DNA from 2 places in the Alkalibacillus silvisoli genome. Region 1 is predicted to be linked to the other one. Evidence: a T-box and tRNA genes for the amino acid it is inferred to sense, from the RefSeq annotation. Region 1 holds a T-box; the other holds one or more tRNA genes.
What was found. A T-box is a leader RNA that pairs with one kind of tRNA and senses whether it is charged. The one in region 1 lies ahead of ABDZ63_RS04900 (valine--tRNA ligase), so its partner is inferred to be a tRNA-Val.
Positions count from the first base shown of each region.

Region 1 (5,585 bases):
CAATTTCTTATATTTTCTAAATCATTAATACGTTTTTCAACTAACCTATGCTTTTCAAGGTAATCTTTTTCTTTATCTCGTTCCTCTTGCACGACTGCTTCTTTAGCCTTATTAACAAAATTATCATTCGCTAATTTCTTTTGAACGCGCTCTACTTCGCTATTCCATTTCTTTAACTCTTCTTTTAATCTGTTAATTTCGTCATCAAGGTCAATTAATCCTTCAAGCGGGAAGAAAATTTCTGCACCAGTAACGACTGCACTCTTTGATTGTTCAGGTGCTTCAACGTCTGTACCAACTATTAATTCTTCAGGATTACAAAAACGATTTAAATAAGTTTCATTTTTGTTTAATTCAGAAACAACATAATCATCATTTGCTTTAATCATAATTTTAATTTCTTTTGACATTGGTGTATCGACCTCTGCTCTTACATTACGAACAGAACGAATAATAGAAACTAGACGTTCCATCTCCTTACTTGATTGGTGATTACTGTATGTTTCATCTACTTTTGGCCAGTCTTGAATCGTAATTGATTCACCTTCATGTGGAATGTGTTGCCAAATTTCCTCGGTAATAAACGGCATAAATGGATGTAACATACGTAAAATGTGATCTAAGGTAACCACTAACACTGACTTTGTTGTCTTTTTAGCCGCTTCATCCTCACCGTAAAGTGGTAACTTAGCCATTTCAATGTACCAGTCGCAGAACTCATCCCATATAAAGTTATAAAGATACCTACCCGCTTCACCAAAATCATAGCGGTCAATATTACGTGTAACATTTTCAATCGTTTCATTTAATCGAGTTAATATCCACTCATCTGCAACTGACTTTTCACCGGTTAAATCAATATCCTCATATTTAAAATCACCTAGGTTCATTATAACAAAACGAGAAGCATTCCAAATTTTATTGTTAAAGTTCCAAGTCGATTCAACCTTCTCCCAGTGGAAACGTAAATCTTGACCAGGTGAAGATCCAGTTGCTAAGAAGTAACGTAATGAGTCTGCACCATATTTATCAATGACATCCATTGGGTCAACACCATTACCTAATGACTTACTCATCTTTCGGCCTTCTGCATCACGTACTAAACCGTGTATTAGTACATCTTTAAATGGACGACGCTTCATAAAATGTTTCGTTTGGAAGATCATACGAGATACCCAGAAGAAAATAATATCATAACCTGTTACTAATACATCTGTTGGGAAATAACGGTTTAAGTCGTAGCTGTCTTCCTCTGGCCATCCCATCGTTGAAAAAGGCCATAACGCTGATGAGAACCAAGTATCGAGTACGTCTTCATCTTGCTCCCAGTTTTCTAAGTCTTCAGGTGCTTCACGTCCAACATAAACTTCTCCTGTTTCTTTATGATACCACGCTGGAATTCTATGCCCCCACCATAACTGACGAGAGATACACCAATCACGAATGTTTTCCATCCAGTGTAAGTAAGTCTTCTCAAATCGATCGGGAACAAAGTTAACTTGATCATCTGTTGACTGTAGTTCAACCGCCTTTTCTGCTAATGGTTCCATTTTAACGAACCATTGCGTTGAAAGATAAGGCTCCACAACTGCATCACTACGCTCAGAATGGCCTACTTGGTGAGTATGATCTTCAATGTTAAACAAAACACCTTCATCTTGTAAGTCTTTAACAATTTGTTTACGACATTCAAAGCGATCCATACCTTCATATTTACCAGCATTTTCATTCATCGTACCGTCTTCATGCATGACTAGTACACGTTCTAAATCATGACGGTTTCCAATTTCAAAGTCATTTGGATCATGAGCTGGGGTAATTTTTACAGCACCTGAACCAAATTCCATATCAACATAATCGTCTGCAACAATTTCAATTTCACGCCCGACAATTGGAAGAATGACTGTTTTTCCAATTAAGTCTTTATAACGTTCATCTTCTGGATGTACGGCTACCGCGGTATCACCTAGCATTGTTTCAGGACGGGTTGTTGCGACTTCAATATGATTAGAACCATCTTTAAGCGGATACTTCATGTGATAAAAAGCACCTTGTACTTCCTTATAGATTACTTCTATGTCAGATAAAGCCGTTTGTGTGCTTGGGTCCCAGTTAATGATGTATTCGCCACGATAAATAAGCCCTTGTTCATATAAAGAAACAAATACTTCAAGAACAGCATTTGATAACCCTTCATTTAAAGTAAATCGTTCTCTAGAATAGTCTACACCTAATCCAAGCTTTTCCCATTGTGCACGTATAAAAGAGGCATACTCTTCTTTCCAGTCCCATGATTTTTCTAAGAACTGCTCACGCCCTAAATCATGACGACTTTGACCTTCTTCTTTTAACTTTCCTTCAACTTTTGCTTGTGTCGCAATTCCAGCATGGTCCATTCCAGGTAACCACAATACATCATAACCTTGCATTCTCTTATAACGTGTAATAATATCTTGCAAAGTGGTATCCCAAGCATGGCCTAAGTGTAGACGACCAGTAACATTTGGTGGTGGAATAACAACTGTGAAAGGGTCTTTAGATTCATCATTTTTTGCTTCAAAATATTTACCCTCCACCCAAAATTGATAACGGCCTTGTTCAACTTCATTTGGATTGTACTTCGGTGCCATCGAAGTATCATTGTGTTCACTCATAATAAATTCCTCCTTAGTTTATTTAGCTAAGCTTCAATTAAAAATGGTTATAACAAACAGGTAGTTACTCAATAAAAAAAGCCTTTCATCCTAAAAAGGACGAAAAGCTTTGATTGAATATTTCGCGGTACCACCTTTGTTCATGAGCTACACTTGTAACCCACACACTCAAGTAAGATAACGGTCTTCCCGATCCCTTCTACTTAAGTTTCAAAGGAATTGCTATTTTCAGAGCGACTTTCCAAGTTTTCCACCAGTAGAAGCTTTCAGCCAAGGCTTCTTTCTCTGTTCAGGTTCCAACCTGTACTCCTCTCTTACTAGCATTTGCGTAAAATTAAGTTTGCTATTATTGTATACAAATTCATCATAAAAAGTCAATGAATTTAAAGCACAACTTCCCTTTACCAACATATTGTAGCTAAAGAGGAGGAAATTTAGATGAGTAAATATTACCGATACCGATTACCACCTTGGGCTAGACAATGCATTTTCACAATCGAACGTTGTATTTTACCAATCATGATCTTCCAATTGATTCGTACATTACTGTTTCCTTCTACATTAGATGTCTTTTTATCTGGAGCATTAGTTGGTATATTTATTGCTTTCTATTTAGAATGGATCTAACTTTACTCACTAGACTGTCTAACCTCAGCCGGAACATAAAGTACATCTCCCGCTTTCAGAGAGTCACCTACTTCTAAATCATTTAACCTTTCTAATTTACTTACAGAAACTTGATAATAATTAGCAATTGACTCAAGCGTATCATTCTCTTGGACAAAGCGCATACGCATTTTGACACGACTTGATTCTTCATCTTCTCTGAAGAACTTTGATAAATAACCTAAACCTTTTTTAGGTTTTGATTCTTTTTTCTTCTCGTCTTCCTCTCCTTCAGACCCATCTGCAAATGTGTCTGTGTCTGTATCTGTGTCTTCATCAGCATCATGTGTTTCATGTTCTTCACCATAATCATGAACTTCATCAGAAGGTTCATTCATCGCCGCTACAGTGACCTCTTCTACATTTTGAGACGTGTCTTGACTACTATCTCCATCCACTTTACCTTTATGGAAAAATTCATGTAATGACTGACCTTCTTTCTTCTTCCAAAAATCTCGGCCTTTTTCACCTTCATTTTCTACAGGGTCACTCTCAGCACTTTCTTCATAGTTCACCTGTTCATTATAATTTGCTGTACTATCATAATAATAAGGATCTTCATGACCTTCATCTGTCTCGTAGTCCTGATCATCGTAAGACGGTTCCTCTTGTTCAATGGTTGGAAATTCTTTAAGTTCAAAATCTGACTGAACGGCAGGGTCATCTGATCGCTCTTCCGCTTCTAAAATAGCTGTACCGTCTAACCGAACATTGGAATAGATTTTTAATGTTTTTGATTCTGGTAACTCATAATCAAAATAATCAATAACTACTTGAATATGGTCATCTGTTCTAATTCGATTGTGTGGGATCGTTATATCAATAGGAATAGGATACTGAAACTCCATAAACCCATTGTCTAGTGTACGAACTTGCTGAACCGTATTTTGCTCATCTTCATCCATAATGTATTGTGACTCTTGATTTAAGTGAGTGGTTTGATAATCACCTCGTACAACTAAAACACCACGTACTTGAACATAATTACTTTCGTGGATGACCTTAACATCAGGGTCGATCGCGATGCTATAAAGGTCATCAATTTCCTCCCCTCGTTTGAAATTAATAATTTCCCGAACTTCAAATTGATATGGCACTTGTTCGTAGTTACTCAATATAAATCCCCCTCATATGGTCACTTTATCCATTACTATTTACTATATGTGTATTACAAAAGGAACAGAACTATGTCCATTTTATAACTTCAATTCACCTAAGGGAGAGGAAGTTATTGCATTTTAGACTATACAAAAAGGTGGAGAAAAAAATAGTTGTAATATATAGAAAATCAGAACGGTTCACCGTAAATGAACTCGTTCTGATTATTTAGATTCAATATCGTTCCCTGACTCTAAAGAATTACTTATACTGCCTAAACGCCTTGTTAATTGCTTCGATTGTCTTTTCAATATCAGCATCAGTGTGAACTGTCGATAGGAACATTCCTTCAAACTGAGAAGGAGGTAAGAAAATTCCCTCATCAGCCATCACCTTATAATACTTAGCAAACCATTCTAAATCAGATGATTTTGCAGTTTCAAAGTTAATAACCTCTTCATTTGTAAAGAAGAAACCTAACATTGAACCAGCTCGATTAATTTGTAGTGGTACACCATTTTCTTCTGCTGCTTTCTTAATTCCTTCAACGAGACGATCTGCTTTACGGTTCATCTCTTCATACGAAGCTTCTGTTAGTTGGCTTAAAGTTGCATAACCAGCTGCCATTGCCAATGGGTTACCTGATAAAGTACCAGCTTGATAAATGTCACCAGCAGGCGCGATCATTTCCATAATTTCGCGTTTACCACCATAAGCACCAACTGGTAATCCACCACCAATTACTTTACCTAAACAAGTTAAGTCTGGTGTTACACCAAAATGACCTTGCGCACAGTTATAACCAACTCGAAAGCCTGTCATAACTTCATCAAAAATTAATAGCGATCCGTAATCATTTGTCATATCGCGTAGAAAGCTTAAAAAGTCATTAATCGGTGGTACAACACCCATATTACCTGAAACCGGCTCAACAATAACAGCTGCAAGATCATCACCATATTGTTCAAATGCATATTTAACGCTTTCTTGATCATTATATGGAACTGTAATGGTATTTTTCGCTATCGACTCTGGGACACCTGGGCTATCTGGAAGGCCTAAAGTGGCAACTCCAGAGCCAGCTTTAATTAATAAAGAGTCTCCATGGCCATGGTAATTACCTTCAAACTTTAAGATTTTACTACGCTTCGTGTAACCTCTAGCTAA
Region 1 covers NZ_BAAACZ010000009.1:147,276-152,860, reverse strand. Annotated here, with positions in the region: gene ABDZ63_RS04900 (valine--tRNA ligase) at 1-2,654, opposite strand, end outside; T-box leader at 2,747-2,982, opposite strand; gene ABDZ63_RS04895 (hypothetical protein) at 3,093-3,281, shown strand; gene ABDZ63_RS04890 (LysM peptidoglycan-binding domain-containing protein) at 3,284-4,435, opposite strand; gene hemL (glutamate-1-semialdehyde 2,1-aminomutase) at 4,680-5,585, opposite strand, start outside.

Region 2 (5,585 bases), on a different contig from region 1:
AAACCTTTTACAGTTTAGCATCTCTTATTACAATCCATGATGAATCCATCTAAATTCTGGCACAAGCTCAGAAACGGTTACAAACTCCACTTCATCTTCTACTTCCTCGATCCACTCTTTCAATACTGTAGCCGTTTCTTCAACTGGTCTTCCTACATGACCAATCGCAACACATTCATCATAATCCTCAAGGCCGCTCTTGAATCGCCTGGCACTGCTCAGTAATATGCCCTACATCCGCCACATCATCTAAAAAGATATGATTCTCAACAATCGGAACGCCCAACTTTTCCGCGACATCCGGTGACAAACTGAAATAATTGGACTTACTATCAACATACATTAATCCATTCTCTTGTAATACTTCAAATACTATATTCATGATTCTCTCATCAACTGTCACAACAGATCCCATGTGATTATTAATACCTACAGCATAGGGTAGGGCACGTCATCAGCCGCTTCTTTCACTTTTGTTCTAATCTCATAATCACTCATCTGTGTCGTAATTGCTCCAGGACCTAACTGACGTGATGTTCCTGGAGGCCCTTCCATCGACAAGTGGACAATGACTTCATGACCTTCTTCATAAGCCACCGAAGCCTCTTCTTGTGTATGTTCAGAAAATGGCATCACCGCAACCGTCAACGGAACTGGCAAATCAAGAATATCCTCTGTCCCGGCCATATCGTTTCCTAAATCATCAAATTATGATCGCGACTTTCTTAGGCTGAGTATCTTCTTCACCAGATACATCAAGCGCGAACATATAAATCATCATTAATACCACACATAAGACAACAACACGCTTCACCCTACCACGCCCTTCATTTCATTGTTGTCTTATTATTTCCATTAGAAAAAAGCTTATACCGCTCTGATTGTGACTCTATGTTTCATACAACAATATCATGAAAGCTCTTCCTCTACCATAAAATAATAATGAGATACACCAACACAAAAATGAAGATCGAAATATAATTAATCGTCCGTTGAAATTTAGGTCGCAAATAATAAGCCAAAAAACTTAATAAAACAAATACCAACTATGAAAATGAATAACATGACAATATCAAAGACCACCATACCCCACCTTTCAAATACAACCTGCTAACTAGCTAAATTCTCTTGAACCTTTGATATTAGTCAAACATGTATATTCTAAAAGTCAGAACAACGACTCACCTCAAGATCATCACAGTCCATTTCCCTTTACAAATATACTAAAGAGTAAATTAAATCGCCAACTAAATTTTTCACAAAGTACAAAATATTATCATTTTAGTGCACAGTTTTGTTAAAATAGATTTAATTTGTTGGATAAAGGTGGAAAAGGAATGATTATCGAACTAACACGCTTTCGGGTAAAAGAAGGAAAAGAACATCGCGCCAATGAATGGTTAGACTTTCTAAATGATCATATGGAAGATGTGTTACTCACATTAGAAGGTGAAAAAATGTATGTCGAAAATATATTTCGTGAAACGGTAGATGGTATCGACTATTTATACTGGTATTCTATTGAGGGTGAAGATGGTCAAGATGTAGAAGAGTCAGAGCATTGGGTTGATCAGAAGCATTTGAAGTACTGGAAGGAATGTATTGATGAATCCTATGAACCTGTAGATTTAGATTTAGAGGTGACAATGATTCCTAAGCACATTCGTGAGATCTTAGGGTAAGGAGTGTTAAAATGGATACAAAACAACTGGATACCTTATTCATCATCGCGATATCCATTAGCGTCCCACTGTGTATTATAATTCCAATACTAGATATCATCTTCACCCTACCGCCAGTCCTGTTATATACACTACTGCCATTCGGCATCATACTAGCCTTAATCGCCATTGTTTCATCTATTATGCGAATAAAATAATCAAATAAAAATAAAAACGTACCGAGAACAACTCGGGTACGTTTTAGTTATTGCTTCTTTAATTGTTTGGCAATCAATAACGCACGCTTTAAATAGATAAACGCAAGCGCGCCAATTCCAATTATAAAAAGGACTCCAAATACCATGAATAAGTAACTTAAATATTGAGGAACACTCAGCGCTACTGCCGCTACGATTAAAGCACCGATTAATAAGAACGTTAACATTCGTGGTAGCATAAAAATTGTACCTCCAACTTCTATGAAAAGTATTGACATCTTCATTATAAGCTATTATATTAATACTTGTCGATTATTTAATTATGACACTTTCATAACATGACTCCGTAGCTCAGCGGGAGAGCACTTGCTTGACAGGCAAGGGGTCGGTGGTTCAAGTCCACTCGGAGTCATAGCCAAGAACCCTAAATATTTTAGGGTTCTTTTTTTATCTCATGAGTCTATTACTATTAGCATCTCTATATACACTTAAAACATGCTGATCTCTTGGTTCGGATATTATGATATACTGGTCATACATCAATTTTGTAATGATTCAGACTGACTGTTGATAAATTCCACTTCAAATAAGCGGTTTATTTCATCGCCAATATCCCTAAAAAGTCCAAAAAATGTGAACTCGGATGAATGGGACTTAAGCGAAAGAAAGGAGAATTATAAGCTATGGAAATTGCGCGTATTTTACTACCTATTGTAGTAGTGGGTGGGGCTTCAGTATTTGTCGTTTTAAGGATGAAACATAAATATAACAAAGGCACCCTGGGTCAGAAAAAATCAAAAAGCGCTCAAAATTTATTGGATAGTTTAATACCACTTGGAATGGTGATTGGTTGTGCTATTGCTGTACTTCTTAGCACATTTCTCCCATTCTCCTTACAATCTTCATTTGGTTTTGGGGCTGGAATAGGTTTATTATTTGGATATTTTGCTTATGAGATTTATAGCAAAAGTGAAGAAAATCATCTTCCAGAATAGAATTCTGTTAAGTCAATGTTGTCAATTTATTTGTTATTTGATGTGTTGTTTGAATGTTATGTATTTTCCTCTTAACTAAACTAACCCCGTTAATAATCTACAAATGCGCCCCTCTCATTTCACATACATTACATACCCTTAAATTTCGTGCATATAGTTATAAGGTATCCCCACTCTCATTGAAGGTGAGTGAGATTTAGATTTTGGAGGGATTGTGTGAAACAAATTGACACTCACGTATACTTACAGCGCCTAGTTTCATGGGCACAAGACATTCAACAATACCACCAGTTTTATATAAGATCGCATCAATCAAGAGATCAAGATCAGTTATCTGCGCGATTAGATTTCCTTATTCAGGATATTAATGAAACTATAAATCGATCTTATTCGTTACAATCTAATGAGCTATTAAACTTCCAGCATCAAGCGAACGATATTTATCATGAGGTTCTTTGGAGATATCAAAGCTCAGAGATTAACACCTTTAATAAAGCAAATAAGGTTCAAAAGCATGATGATGAAAAACCCTTTCACCCTAGTATGATACCGCCTAATTGGGTTCCGTTTTACAATCATTCTCCCCAAACAATAGCTACCTTCAAGGCACTCGTTGATACTATGATTCCATCACCCTGGACTGATCAATTTAAAATGGATGAATACTTAATGATGATATTGGATCATTTCATTTCTACTCAAGAAGAATGGGTTCCAGAAACGCTCCATTTATCTACTCCAACAGCTGAAATACTTGATATAGCTGCTACAAAACTTACCTTCCTCAAGTCTACAAAAAATCCAACTTTTGATACTGTTTCTCAAGAAGGGGCATTTACAACCTTATCACATAACGATCGAATTAAAGCAGTCAGCTTATTAGAAAATCTTCAAATTGATTTGAATGCTCTTCCCTCTCCCTTTTTTAACAATGGAGAACTCAATCAGTTTGTCGTTACTTATGCTTTTCAAATGGTTAAGTTTGGTTTTTATTCAGAGTGGATTTCTTATGGATCAACTCGATTTGCTTCTCCGGAAGATCGTGTTAGAGAAACGATCCCCTACACCTGGGATTTAGTGGGCTATCCTGGAGTTTCATATGGCTACCGTGCACTTCGTGGATTTTTGATTGATGAGTTTGATGAAAAGGTGGAATAAATGATGAGTATAGATGCAGATGTTATCATCATTGGAGCTGGTGCTGGAGGCGCAGTTGCTGCTAAGGAGCTTGGAGAGTTAGGGCTCAAAGTTCTTGTCCTTGAAGCTGGCCCATGGTATGGCAATAAGAAATGGGAGGAGCCGAATAAGTGTCGTGGTCCTGTTAGTAGTTCGAGTCGAGATGACTTAGACGTTAACCTTTTAAGGAAACACTACACGAGAGAAGAACATACTATGAATGATATTGTTTCTGGACGTTTTCGCTGGGGACCTGCCGACCGTCGCCGGCCCGGATGGTACCGCAGCCTTCCTGAGAATGGATTAGTTTGGCAAAACGCTGGTGTAGGCGGAACCACACAGCATTACTGGGCAAATTCACCTCGCGCTTATATCTCAGCAGTTGAAGGAGTTTGGCCCATTTCCTATCGTGAATTAATTCCTTACTATGAAAAGGTAGAGGATACACTACCGGTTCGCCCTGCACCCACTACACCGAAAGAAGAATTATTTTACTTTGGAGCTGAAAAAGCTAGTTGGTCACTAATTGATACGGCAAATCCTATTTCACCTGGTTATCGTCCACAACCCAATGCGATTCTAAGACCAAATGAACAGTTAATGAATCCTAATTATTCTTTAGAAGAGCTAAGTCATATGGATGGATGTACACTAGCTGGTCACTGTATGAATGGTTGTACGTATGGCTCATCCACTGATCAAGTCGCTAAACGGTCAACTCATGTCAGTTACGTTCCTCTAGCACTCGAGACTGGAAATGTTGAAATCAGACCTAATACATATACCACTAAAATATTAACCGAAAATCATCCAAGAGACGGGGTAATTGCCTGTGGTGTCCAGTTCAAAGATACGTGGACAGGAGAAACAGGAGAATTGTTCGCAAAAGTCGTCGTCATGGCTGCAGGCTGTATCGAAACCCCAAGACTTTGGCTTAATTCAGACCTCCCTTTTAACGATTGGGTTGGACGCGGTTTAACGAATCATTATTGGGATTGGATAACAGGAGAATTTGATGAAAAGGATCTGATGAGGATATTAGGTCAAAATAACGTCAACCCATTCGTTGGTCCTACATCAGCTGCTCGTTTGGATTATCCAGGACTTGGTGTTATTCAACCATCTGGCATTAGCCCGGGTCTATTTTCCTCATTAACCTTTGGCTTCAGTCAAAGTGGAGAGTCATCACTTCTAAATCTACCTCCTGAAATTCCTTGGGAAACAGAAGGTAGAGTTTCAGGAAAAGAATTAGAAGCATGGATGGACAATTACCGTAATACGTTAAGTATATTAATTTTCGCTGATGATCAACCCCATAAAAGAAATGGTGTCACCATAGACCCTTCAATCACAGATGAGCACGGACCTGTTCCTGTCGTGCAATATACACCTAGTAAAAAAGACAGCCAAAAACGAGAACAATTAACGAAAATTTCAGCAGACATTTTACGCCGAGCAGGAGCGAAGAAGATTCATCGTACCAATTGGCCATCAAACCTTTTTGCACACATGGAATCGACCATGAGAATGGGGTT
Region 2 covers NZ_BAAACZ010000005.1:93,221-98,805, forward strand. Annotated here, with positions in the region: gene ABDZ63_RS02675 (divergent polysaccharide deacetylase family protein) at 188-382, opposite strand; partial or broken gene ABDZ63_RS02680 (divergent polysaccharide deacetylase family protein) at 430-693, opposite strand; gene ABDZ63_RS02685 (DUF6176 family protein) at 1,338-1,682, shown strand; gene ABDZ63_RS02690 (hypothetical protein) at 1,927-2,118, opposite strand; tRNA gene ABDZ63_RS02695 (tRNA-Val) at 2,220-2,291, shown strand; gene ABDZ63_RS02700 (hypothetical protein) at 2,563-2,874, shown strand; gene ABDZ63_RS02705 (hypothetical protein) at 3,091-4,032, shown strand; gene ABDZ63_RS02710 (GMC family oxidoreductase N-terminal domain-containing protein) at 4,036-5,585, shown strand, end outside.
Region 2: it has a tRNA-Val gene. The T-box ahead of ABDZ63_RS04900 (valine--tRNA ligase) is inferred to sense a tRNA for this amino acid. The anticodon was not compared.